3 regions of the Citrobacter sp. GW821-FHT07H02 genome follow, and region 1 is predicted to be linked to each of the others. Evidence: predicted binding sites of a transcription regulator. Region 1 holds the regulator's gene; each other region holds the start of a gene.
The links. The regulator LexA, encoded in region 1, represses DNA repair genes until DNA is damaged. The targets are predictions, from matches to a motif close to TNCTGTATGTACATACAGNA.

Region 1 (4,225 bases):
AACTGTTTCCAGTTACCGCTGACTTCGTCTTTATTCATCATCGAGTCCTCATGATTAGTGGTGATTAGCGATATTGCTTCGCCCAAATACACTACGTTTTCTGCTGGACGTGAGATTAATTGTAGTCAGTGATTCCATGTTCATTTTGATATTCAGAATTTTTAACCATCACGCTTGGGCAAACCAGGTTCCATGTCGCCAGTGACGCCGCCAGATCCAGGCCAACGAGAGTCCACGGAGCGCCAGAAAAACGGCTAACGCCAGCCACAGTCCATGATTGCCCAGCCAGGGCAATGCACACAGCGTGAGTGCAAATCCCAGCGCCGCAACGGCCATACTGTTGCGCATTTCCGCCGCACGCGTCGCCCCGATAAACATGCCATCCAGCAAATAACACCAGACACCGATTAACGGCAACACCACCTGCCAGATAAGGTAGCGATCGGCCAAAAGTTGAATTTGCGGCAACGATGTTAGCAACGCGATGATCTGCTCGCCCGCCAGGGCATAAACGAGGGCAAACAGCAGCGCCACAATCCCTGACTGCCGACATGCAGCACGCCAGACATCCAGCAACTGGCTGCCGTCACGTGCGCCATACGCCTGCCCGGAATGCGCTTCGACAGCATAAGCAAATCCATCAAGGGCATAGGCGGTAAAGGTCAGCAGGGTCATCAGAACAGCGTTCACCGCAATGATGTCGCTGCCCAGTCGCGCCCCGAGAACCGTGATCGCACCAAAGCACAGTTGCAACAGCAACGAACGCAGCATGATATCCCGGTTAAGTGCCAGCAAACGGCGGAAATTCCCCCGCCAGGCCTGTTTCAGCATCGTGGATGACACGCCGCGCAGTGTAAGCACTTTGCGCACCATCATCAGCCCAAGCAACAACGTGGCATATTCTGCAATCACCGTCGCCAGCGCTGCGCCCTGCACGTTCATATGCAAACCCATCACCAGCCACAGATCGAGCACAATATTGAGAATGTTGCCGACAACCAGCAGGATCACCGGCGCGCGGGCATACTGAACGCCCAGCAGCCAGCCCAGCAGAACCAGGTTCGCCAGCGATGCCGGAGCGCTCAGCCAGCGGATCTCCAGAAAACGTCGCGCCTGTACCAGCACCGCTTCATTTCCACCGACGATATGCAATGCAAGATCGATGACTGGCGTGCGGAACAACGCGATCAAAGCCCCCGCCCCCAACGCCAGAATCAGTGGCTGCACTAGCGCGCGTGCCAGCGCCTGGGGATTTTTGGCACCAAACGCCTGAGCCGTCAGCCCGGTGGTGCTCATGCGTAAGAAGAGCAACAGCATGAAGAGAAAACTGGTTGCCGTTGCGCCCACGGCAACACCGCCCAGATAAACAGGGCTGTCCAGATGCCCAATGACCGCAGTATCCACCAGTCCCAGCAAAGGAACGGTGATATTGGAGAAAATCATCGGTAACGCGAGACGCCAGAGCGCTTTGTCGGAAGAGGTAAAGAAAGGCATGCAGGAAAGCCTGAGAAGGAGTTAAAACAAACAGTGGCGCGAGATGCGCCACTGTATCAAAACAATATTACAACCACTCACCGTTACGGATGACGCCGACTGCCAGCCCTTCAATCGTGAAGTTTTGCTCGCGCAGGTCAACCACAATCGGTTTGAATTCACTATTTTCTGGCAGAAGTTCGATTTTATTGCCCTGTTTTTTCAGGCGCTTAACCGTGACTTCATCGTCGATACGCGCCACCACGACCTGGCCGTTACGCACGTCCTGGGTTTTGTGTACCGCCAGCAAATCACCGTCCATAATCCCAATATCTTTCATCGACATACCGCTGACGCGCAGCAGGAAATCGGCATTAGGTTTAAACAGCGACGGGTCGACCTGATAGTGGCCTTCAATATGCTGCTGTGCCAGAAGGGGTTCCCCTGCCGCCACGCGACCTACTAAAGGCAGACCCTCTTCTTCTTCCACCAGCAGGCGGATACCGCGAGAGGCACCGGAGACAATCTCAATGACCCCTTTACGCGCCAGCGCTTTCAGGTGTTCTTCAGCCGCATTTGGGGAACGGAACCCCAAACGCTGCGCGATCTCCGCACGCGTCGGTGGCATACCTGTCTGGCTGATGTGATCCCGAATAAGATCGAACACCTCTTGCTGCCTGGCCGTTAACGCTTTCATTCCGCCCCCTGGGTGTATATACAGTTATGCTGTGAGTATATACAGTTAAAGGCGATTTTGGAACCACAAGCGGCACAAAAAACAAGAGATTTATCGGATTATGGAAGCCTTATCTAAAATGCGACCACAGCAGGACTCCCCAGGTGATCATCGCGACAAAGATCGACAGCAATACTGCCGCTGACCCCATATCTTTCGCCCGCCCGGAAAGCTCATGGTGTTCAGAGCCAACGCGGTCAACCACCGCCTCAATCGCGCTGTTGAGGATTTCCACTATCATCACCAGCATGACAGAACCAATCAACAAAACACGCGTGATGGCATCCACATCCAGCCAGCAGGCAATCGCCACGCCCAACAGCACAGCAACACTTTCCTGACGAAATGCCGCTTCATGAATCCATGCAGCACGAAAACCTTTCCAGGAATAACCAGCAGCTTTAATAATTCGGGTGAGTCCAGTGGTATTATTAGCCATCAAAAGAACCTTTTTGCATTATCAGCGTCAATGACATTATATCGTTAACCCACAAAATTCGGGTTACAGCGGCGCGAAGTATGACGGGATACACCAGAAATTCGCTAGACTTTCTGATATCCTTGCAGCGCATTTGCATTATTAACCAGAGGCTTTACATCGTTTATGTCTGGCTGGCCACGAATTTACTACAAATTACTGAATTTACCATTAACCGTACTGGTAAAAAGCAAGTCTATTCCAGCGGAACCCGCTCCGGAATTGGGGCTCGATACATCTCGTCCCATTATGTACGTTTTACCGTACAACTCAAAAGCGGACTTGCTGACGCTGCGCGCCCAATGCCTGGCGCACGATCTCCCCGACCCGTTAGAGCCGCTGGAGATCGACGGAACTCTGCTGCCGCGTTATGTGTTTATTCACGGCGGCCCGCGCGTATTCACCTACTACACACCGAAAGAAGAGTCGATCAAACTCTTTCACAATTACCTCGACCTTCACCGCAGTAATCCAGACCTGGATGTACAGATGGTGCCGGTATCGGTGATGTTCGGCCGCTCTCCGGGGCGTGAAAAGGGTGAGGTAAATCCCCCTCTGCGTATGCTGAATGGTGTACAGAAATTCTTTGCTGTTTCCTGGCTGGGGCGCGACAGTTTTGTCCGTTTCTCGCCTTCCGTTTCCTTACGACGGATGGCTGACGAACACGGAACCGACAAAATTATTGCCCAAAAACTGGCGCGTGTGGCGCGAATGCATTTCGCCCGTCAGCGTCTGGCGGCGGTCGGTCCGCGCCTGCCTGCCCGACAGGATCTGTTCAACAAGTTGCTGGCGTCTAAAGCCATTGCTCGCGCGGTAGAAGACGAAGCGCGCAGCAAAAAAATCTCCCATGAAAAAGCGCAGCAGAACGCCATTGCGCTGATGGAAGAGATTGCCGCCAACTTCTCCTACGAGATGATTCGCCTGACCGACCGCATTCTGGGTTTCACCTGGAACCGACTGTATCAGGGGATCAATGTCCACAACGCAGAGCGTGTACGCCAGTTGGCGCACGATGGGCATGAAATCGTCTATGTGCCCTGCCACCGCAGCCATATGGACTATCTGTTGCTCTCGTACGTGCTCTATCATCAGGGGCTGGTGCCGCCGCATATCGCTGCCGGTATCAACCTGAACTTCTGGCCAGCTGGCCCGATTTTCCGCCGCCTGGGCGCGTTCTTTATCCGCCGTACCTTTAAGGGCAACAAACTCTACTCCACCGTCTTCCGCGAATATCTCGGCGAGCTGTTTAGCCGTGGTTATTCCGTGGAATATTTTGTGGAAGGCGGGCGTTCCCGTACTGGCCGTCTGCTGGATCCGAAAACCGGCACCCTGTCGATGACCATTCAGGCGATGCTGCGCGGCGGTACGCGTCCGATCACCCTGGTCCCCATTTACATCGGTTACGAGCACGTAATGGAAGTGGGGACTTACGCCAAAGAGTTGCGTGGCGCGACGAAAGAAAAAGAGAGCCTGCCGCAAATGCTGCGTGGCTTGAGCAAGCTGCGTAATCTGGGTCAGGGCTACGTTAACTTTGGCGA
Region 2 (4,225 bases), on a different contig from region 1:
CAGGAAATTCAGGCAACGTGATCAAAGCAATTGCTGCGGCGCGTGAAAAGGGAATGAAAGTCATCACCCTGACCGGTAAAGACGGCGGAAAAATGGCGGACAGTGCGGATATCGAAATCCGCGTACCGCATTTTGGCTATGCTGATCGTATCCAGGAAATCCATATCAAAGTTATCCATATCCTGATTCAGTTAATTGAAAAAGAGATGGTTAAGTAAATCTTCGCTGGGGGCGTTGCGCCCCCGCTGTTGTGGAGGTGAAGTATGTGCGAACTGCTCGGGATGAGCGCCAATGTGCCCACCGATATCTGTTTTAGTTTCACCGGGCTGGTGCAGCGTGGTGGAGGAACCGGGCCGCATAAAGACGGCTGGGGAATTACCTTCTATGAGGGTAAAGGCTGTCGCACTTTCAAAGATCCGCAACCCAGCTTTAATTCTCCCATTGCGAAACTGGTGCAGGACTACCCGATTAAATCGTGTTCCGTGATTGCGCATATTCGTCAGGCGAATCGTGGGGAAGTGGCGCTGGAAAATACCCATCCCTTTACGCGTGAGTTATGGGGGAGAAACTGGAGTTACGCCCATAACGGACAACTCACCGGGTATAAATCCCTTGAGACCGGCAATTTCCGTCCCATCGGCGAAACTGACAGCGAAAAGGCATTTTGCTGGCTGTTACACAAACTGACCGCCCGCTACCCGCGCACGCCGGGCAATATGGCATCTGTCTTTAAATATATTGCCACGCTGGCAGGGGAATTACGCGAGAAGGGTGTTTTTAACATGCTGCTGTCAGACGGGCGCTATGTGATGGCGTTCTGCTCAACGAATTTGTACTGGATCACGCGTCGTGCGCCGTTTGGCGTGGCGACATTGCTGGATCAGGACGTTGAGTTCGACTTTAGCTCGGAAACCACACCCAATGATGTGGTCACCGTGATTGCCACCCAACCGCTGACAGGGAATGAAGCCTGGCAAAAGATCATGCCAGGCGAATGGCGATTATTTTGTCTCGGGGAGCGTGTAGTTTGACGCCAGTTGCGGCTGAACCACTTCGTGACTCAACGGCTTGCTGACCACGTAACGGCCACCGGTAACTGAAATAGTCGGTGGTTTACGGGTCTGTTCAAAGTAATCGTATCCCGGTTTTAGCTGCGACCAGAAATCTTTGTAATAAGAGTACTTATGGCGCTCCATGTTTGCATCGGTCATGCGGAACGGGTAAATACTGACCTGAACGCTGGACTGGCCAAAGACCAGCGCGCCGGTAACAAACTGGAAAATCTCATCGATACCGTTATCGGTCATGGCATAACAGCCGACGGAAACGCAGGCACCGTGAATCATCAGATATTTCCCTTCATACCCGTGAGCACGGTCATAAGCATTGGGGAAACCGATATTGATGGCTTTGTAGAAGCGGCTGTCGGGCTTGAGCTGACTGCGTTGAACGCTGTAGAAGCCTTCAGGACTTTTGAAATCGCCCTGGCGTTGTTTCGGGCCTAACCCACCGGAATAGTTGCAAATTTTGTAGCTGTCGAGCAATTGATACTGCTCGCCCATCTTGACGTAGAGATCAAGGGTGCGCTCTTCTTTGAAGATCTGAATATAGACCGGCGACCCCATCAACTGTTGCTTATACTCTTTGCTGACTGGCATGGTCGGGCTGCTGCTGCTCAGCAAACCGGCGAATGAGACGCACGGAATCAAAAGCATCGCAATAAACAATGCGATTTTACGCATACTGCTTTTTCCTTGATAAAACGGTTACACATGCCAGAACGGCAAAAGAGTCCCCAAATCGGACTAATCTGGATTTGGAGCGCTCACATTAGCATCACTGAAGTTTTTCGCAAGTCTCTCGTGTTGCGTTTACAATTTAGTGTTTCTTTATATAAGACACGGCAGGAAAGTTCAGTCGGAAACGGACGGATTTACTCTCTTTTTATTGCACATTAATACTGTATACTTAAACAGTAATGTGCGGGGAGAGGAAGATGCGCAAAATCATACATGTCGATATGGACTGCTTTTTTGCGGCGGTTGAAATGCGCGACAACCCCGCACTGCGCGATATTCCGGTTGCTATTGGCGGCAGTCGCGAGCGCCGGGGAGTGATCAGCACCGCGAACTATCCGGCGCGAAAATTTGGTGTGCGTAGCGCCATGCCCACGGGAATGGCGCTTAAACTGTGCCCTCATCTCACGTTATTGCCGGGGCGCTATGAGGCTTATAAAGAGGCCTCTCGCCAAATTCAGGCGATTTTCTCGCGTTATACCTCGTTGATCGAACCGCTTTCGCTGGATGAGGCCTATCTGGATGTTACCGATAGTACTCACTGTCAGGGGTCTGCCACGCTGATTGCCCAGGAGATCCGTCAGACGATCTTTAACGAGCTGCAATTGACGGCCTCTGCGGGAATTGCCCCAGTGAAATTCCTGGCAAAAATCGCCTCCGATCTCAATAAACCGAACGGGCAATATGTCATTGCTCCCGCCGATGTGTCTGCGTTTATCAAAACGTTACCGCTGGCAAAAATTCCGGGAGTGGGGAAGGTGTCTGCCGCCAAACTGGAGTCGATGGGGCTACGCACCTGTGAGGATGTGCAGCGCTACGATCTGGCGATATTACTCAAACGTTTTGGCAAGTTTGGTCGGGTGCTGTGGGAGCGCAGTCAGGGCATTGATGAGCGGGATGTGAACAATGAACGGCTACGTAAATCGGTCGGCGTTGAGCGTACGCTGGCGGAAGATATTCATGAATGGGCCGAGTGCGAGGCGATCATTGAACGACTGTATCCTGAACTCGAACGACGTCTGGCAAAGGTAAAGCCGGATTTGCTCATCGCCCGCCAGGGCATCAAATTAAAGTTTAATGATTTTCAGCAGACCACCCAGGAACATGTCTGGCCCCGGTTAACGAAAGAAGACCTGATCGCCACCGCCAGAAAAACCTGGGACGAACGTCGGGGAGGGCGCGGCGTCCGGTTAGTCGGATTGCACGTGACACTGCTGGATCCACAACTGGAAAGACAACTGCTACTGGGGCTTTAACCATGACGATGGACGTATACATTCGGGAATATCAACCTGATGATTTCGATGCGCTGTGCGAGATTTTTCTCAGTGCTATCAGAGAGGGAGCCAGTCAGGATTACTCGCCGGAACAGATCGCCGCGTGGGCGCAAATTGATGAAATTGTCTGGCACCGGAAACTGCGGCAATCGGAGGGGCTGGTGGCGGTTTGCCGACAGAGAATTGTGGGGTTTCTCACGGCCAGACAGGATTACATAGACCTGCTATTTGTCTTGCCGAGTGCACAACGCCTGGGGGTGGCGACCAGCCTGCTTCACCATCTGGAACAACGGCATCCTGACACGGCTTTTTGGGTCGAAGCCAGCATCACCGCAAGACCCTTTTTTCTTGGGCAAGGTTATCAGGTCGTCAAAGAGCAACAGGTTGAGGCGAGAGGGGCGGTTTTTACCAATTTCGTTATGCGAAAAGCCGAGATGTGAAAATTGCCCGGTAAGCTGAACCTACCGGGCAGGAGAGCAACTTATTTGGCCGGAATTGCTTTCAGCAGTTCAGTCAGCAGGGTCCAGTAATGGCCTACGCTTTCGATATGAACCTGTTCATCCGGGGAGTGCGGACCGGTAATGGTCGGCCCAATAGAAACCATGTCCATCTCCGGGTACGGCTTCTTAAACAGACCGCATTCCAGACCGGCGTGGATGATCTGGATGTTCGGCGTCTTGTTAAACAGACGCTGATAGGTTTCACGCACGAGGTGCATGACCGGGGAGTTGGCATCCGGCTGCCAGCCTGGGTAACCGCCTTTCGCCTGCGTTTTCGCGCCAGCCAGCTTGCCCAGAGAATCCAGCATGCTCACCACGTAGTCTTTACCGCTGTCGATCAGCGAGCGGATCAGACAGTGGATTTCCACGTTGTCGTCGGTCATGGTGACCACACCCACGTTCAGGGAGGTTTCGACGACGCCTTTCGCCACGTCGGAATTACGGATCACGCCGTTTGGCGTGGCGTTCAACAGGCGGATGAAGTCATCGCGAGAGGATGTGGTCAACGCCGCTTTCTCGTTGGCAACGGCATCCAGCAGAACAACCAGATTTTTCTCTTTTGCCGCCAGTTCGTTTTTCAGGATTTCCTGATAAGTGTTCGCCAGGGCTTTCAGGGCGTCGACTTTATCAGCGGCAACGGCAACGGTAGCAA
Region 3 (4,225 bases), on a different contig from region 1:
GCAGCGACGCAGTATGAACAACATGCCGAACTGCAACGCCAGAGCGCGGATGCGTTACTTGGATTGTTGCCGGATCGCGCGTTTTCGCAGGTGCTGGATGCCGGTTGCGGGCCGGGACGCATGAGCCGCCACTGGCGAGCACAGGGTTGCGAAGTGACGGCGCTCGACCTCTCGGCGCAAATGCTCGAGGAGGCGCGTCGTCAGCAGGCCGCAGACCATTATTTGATGGCGGATATTGAATCGATTTCGCAACCCACGGCGAGCTTCGATCTGGCCTGGAGTAACCTTGCGGTGCAATGGTGCAGTGATTTACCCCAGGCGTTGTCGGAGCTGTATCGCGTGGTACGCCCCGGCGGACAGGTAGCATTCACCACTCTGGCGCAAGGGTCGTTGCCGGAGCTGCGTCAGGCGTGGCGGGCGGTCGATAATCGGGCGCATGCAAACCACTTTTTAGACGGCATTGCCATCGAAAACGCCCTGAGAGGCTGGCGCGCCCGGCACCGGATTCAGGCTATCACGCTCTGGTTTGACGATGCGCTGAGCGCGATGCGTTCGCTCAAAGGCATTGGAGCGACCCATCTGCACGAAGGGCGCGAACAGAGGGTGCTCACCCGCAGCCAGCTCCAGCAACTGCAACTAGCCTGGCCGCAACAGCAGGGGAAATACCCGCTGACTTATCATCTTTTTTTGGGAGTGATTGAACGTGACTAAGCGTTATTTTGTCACCGGCACTGACACCGAAGTTGGGAAAACTGTTGCCAGTTGTGCGCTACTGCAGGCCGCCGCTCTGCGGGGTTACCGTACAGTGGGTTACAAGCCGGTGGCGTCGGGCAGTGAGATGACGACGGACGGTTTACGCAACGGCGATGCGCAGGCACTACAGCGCAACAGTACGCTGTCTCTGGCGTATCAGGACATCAATCCGTACACCTTTGCGGAGCCAACATCGCCGCATATTATCAGCGCCGACGAGGGAAGGCCCATTCTCGCGACGGTGATGTCTGACGGTTTACGGGCGTTAGAAGCCCAGGCTGACTGGGTGTTGGTTGAAGGGGCCGGGGGCTGGTTTACGCCGCTCTCAACGACGCTGACCTTTGCTGACTGGGTCCAGGCCGAGCAACTACCGGTGATTCTGGTGGTGGGTGTTAAACTGGGATGTATCAACCATGCCATGCTGACAGCGCAGGCGGTACAGCAAGCGGGTTTAACGCTCGCAGGCTGGGTCGCCAACGACGTGACGCCGCCTGGAAAACGTCATCAGGAGTATATGGCGACGTTATCGCGTGTGCTCCCGGCGCCGCTGTTAGGGGAAATCCCCTGGCTGGCTGAGTCGCCGGAATACGCCCCGACAGGTCATTACCTCGATCTCAGCGCTCTGGAGCGGGCGTCATCCACTGATTAAGAAGCTTGTCGTTTAGCTGGGTCAGTTGCCCCTGCGCCACGTTGCGTCCCCGGTGCAGGAGGCAAAAGCGGTCAGCGACCCGGCGAATCAACGGCAGACGTTGCTCCCCCAGCAAAAGCAGTGCAACCAAATGGTGAAAATGCGAGCAAGATCTCGTCTGGATGGGGTCGTGCTGTTAGCTGATAAAAATCAAAAATTAGCGATAATTTTTTTTTAGTTGCCCGAAAATGACCAGAAGGTCGATTTTGCCAGGCGGCAGTCCATACGGGCTGGAAGCAGTTATCCACTATTCCTGTGGATAACCTTGTGCATTAGAGTTAGAAAACATAACGTAAGCGAGAGAATACGCGGCCTGCGACTGAATTGATGCGAAAGACGGCTTAAAGAAATATTCGTTATAAAACAGCTTGTTAAATAAAAGCAATGGCTGAAAGAAAAGTGTCATGGATTGCCATAAAACGCGCATTACACTGCTTGACAAATGTTAAAAAAGTCATAGGTCTGGGGATAACCGACATCGGGTGGTTTTTTATCTCGTCTGGGGCTAAATTTTGCACTGTGATGACGTGGTTTTTGCCCGCGTAACAGAAATACTTTACCGTGCTACTGTTTTTTCATCCAGTATATTTTACTGGCAATATTAGTTATCCCGAGTAAAATTACACACCTGCCCGCCCATTGCTTCAGGTAGCTGCTCATGAGTAAACCGTTCAAACTGAATTCCGCATTTAAACCGTCTGGCGATCAGCCTGAGGCGATACGTCGTCTGGAGGAAGGGCTGGAAGATGGTCTGGCGCACCAGACCTTGCTGGGCGTCACGGGTTCAGGAAAAACGTTCACCATTGCCAACGTGATTGCGGATTTGCAGCGCCCCACAATGGTGCTGGCGCCGAATAAAACGCTGGCGGCGCAGTTGTACGGCGAAATGAAAGAGTTCTTCCCGGAGAACGCGGTGGAATATTTCGTCTCTTACTACGACTACTACCAGCCCGAAGCCTATGTACCCAGTTCCGACACGTTTATCGAGAAAGATGCCTCGGTGAACGAACACATTGAACAGATGCGCCTGTCGGCCACCAAAGCGCTGCTGGAGCGTCGGGATGTGGTGGTGGTGGCCTCTGTTTCCGCCATCTACGGTCTGGGCGACCCCGATTTATACCTGAAAATGATGCTGCACCTGACGGTGGGCATGATCATCGACCAGCGCGCCATTTTGCGCCGTCTGGCGGAGTTGCAATACACCCGAAACGATCAGGCTTTCCAGCGCGGTACGTTCCGTGTGCGCGGCGAAGTGATCGACATCTTCCCGGCGGAGTCTGACGACATCGCACTGCGCGTCGAATTGTTCGATGAAGAGGTGGAACGTTTGTCGCTGTTTGATCCGCTGACCGGGCAGGTGGAATCAACGATTACGCGCTATACCATCTACCCTAAGACGCACTACGTCACCCCGCGTGAACGGATTGTGCAGGCGATGGAAGAGATTAAAGTCGAGTTGGCGGAGCGGCGTAAGAACCTGCTGGCGAACAACAAACTGCTCGAAGAGCAGCGTTTATCACAGCGTACCCAATTCGATCTGGAAATGATGAACGAGCTGGGGTATTGCTCCGGCATCGAAAACTACTCCCGTTATCTTTCCGGGCGCGGACCGGGCGAACCGCCGCCGACGCTGTTTGACTATCTACCTGCTGACGGTCTGCTGGTGGTAGATGAATCCCACGTGACCATTCCACAGATTGGCGGTATGTATCGCGGCGACCGGGCGCGTAAAGAGACGCTAGTCGAGTACGGATTTCGTTTGCCGTCAGCGCTGGATAACCGTCCGCTGAAGTTTGAAGAGTTCGAAGCGCTGGCACCGCAAACCATCTACGTTTCCGCAACGCCAGGTAACTATGAGCTGGAGAAATCCGGTGACGATGTGGTGGATCAGGTGGTGCGACCGACCGGGCTACTGGATCCGGTTATTGAAGTTCGTCCGGTGGCGACGCAGGTGGATGATCTGCTCTCCGAAATCCGTATTCGCGCGGCGATCAACGAACGCGTGTTGGTGACCACGCTGACCAAACGGATGGCGGAAGACCTGACAGAATATCTGGAAGAACACGGCGAACGTGTGCGCTACCTGCACTCCGATATCGACACCGTTGAGCGTATGGAAATTATTCGCGACCTGCGTTTGGGCGAGTTTGACGTGCTGGTGGGGATTAACCTGTTGCGTGAAGGGCTGGATATGCCGGAAGTCTCGCTGGTGGCGATACTCGATGCCGACAAAGAAGGCTTCCTGCGTTCTGAACGTTCGCTGATACAGACCATCGGGCGCGCGGCGCGCAATATCAACGGCAAAGCCATTCTCTACGGCGATAAAATTACCGCGTCGATGGCGAAGGCCATTGGCGAGACGGAACGTCGCAGAGAGAAGCAGCAGCAGTACAACGAAGAACACGGCATCATCCCGCAGGGGCTAAACAAAAAAGTGGTCGATATTCTGGCGCTGGGTCAGAACATCGCGAAGACAAAAGCGAAGGGAAGAGGGAAGTCTCGCGCAGGGGCGAAGTCCGATGTGGTTGAGCTGGACATGACGCCGAAAGCGTTGCAGCAAAAAATCCATGAGCTGGAAGGGCAAATGATGCAGCATGCGCAGAATCTGGAGTTTGAAGAAGCCGCGCAGATCCGCGATCAGTTGCACCAGTTACGCGAGTTGTTTATTGCGGCGTCTTAGGGTTCTTAGCTGTAGGCCTGATAAGACGCGTTAGCGTTGCTATCAGGCTCACCGATTTAACCGAGCGCCTGTACCGCTTTTTCCAGCGCGCAGTGCAGCAACTG

Region 2: the regulator LexA is predicted to act here: its motif matches at 1,959-1,978, upstream of dinB (DNA polymerase IV).
Region 3: the regulator LexA is predicted to act here: its motif matches at 2,007-2,026, upstream of uvrB (excinuclease ABC subunit UvrB).

What each region holds. Positions count from the first base shown of each region.
Region 1 covers NZ_JBWKPZ010000007.1:36,213-40,437, reverse strand. The annotation lists gene AC07NP_RS10020 (CsbD family protein) at 1-38, opposite strand, end outside; gene dinF (MATE family efflux transporter DinF) at 169-1,494, opposite strand; gene lexA (transcriptional repressor LexA) at 1,562-2,170, opposite strand; gene AC07NP_RS10005 (diacylglycerol kinase) at 2,280-2,648, opposite strand; gene plsB (glycerol-3-phosphate 1-O-acyltransferase PlsB) at 2,814-4,225, shown strand, end outside.
Region 2 covers NZ_JBWKPZ010000017.1:79,761-83,985, reverse strand. The annotation lists gene lpcA (D-sedoheptulose 7-phosphate isomerase) at 1-218, shown strand, start outside; gene AC07NP_RS16490 (class II glutamine amidotransferase) at 264-1,031, shown strand; gene dpaA (peptidoglycan meso-diaminopimelic acid protein amidase) at 1,002-1,742, opposite strand; gene dinB (DNA polymerase IV) at 1,997-3,052, shown strand; gene AC07NP_RS16475 (GNAT family N-acetyltransferase) at 3,061-3,513, shown strand; gene pepD (cytosol nonspecific dipeptidase) at 3,555-4,225, opposite strand, start outside.
Region 3 covers NZ_JBWKPZ010000001.1:422,319-426,543, forward strand. The annotation lists gene bioC (malonyl-ACP O-methyltransferase BioC) at 1-711, shown strand, start outside; gene bioD (dethiobiotin synthase) at 704-1,402, shown strand; partial or broken gene AC07NP_RS01985 (ABC transporter ATP-binding protein) at 1,368-1,520, opposite strand; gene uvrB (excinuclease ABC subunit UvrB) at 2,100-4,121, shown strand; gene yvcK (uridine diphosphate-N-acetylglucosamine-binding protein YvcK) at 4,178-4,225, opposite strand, start outside.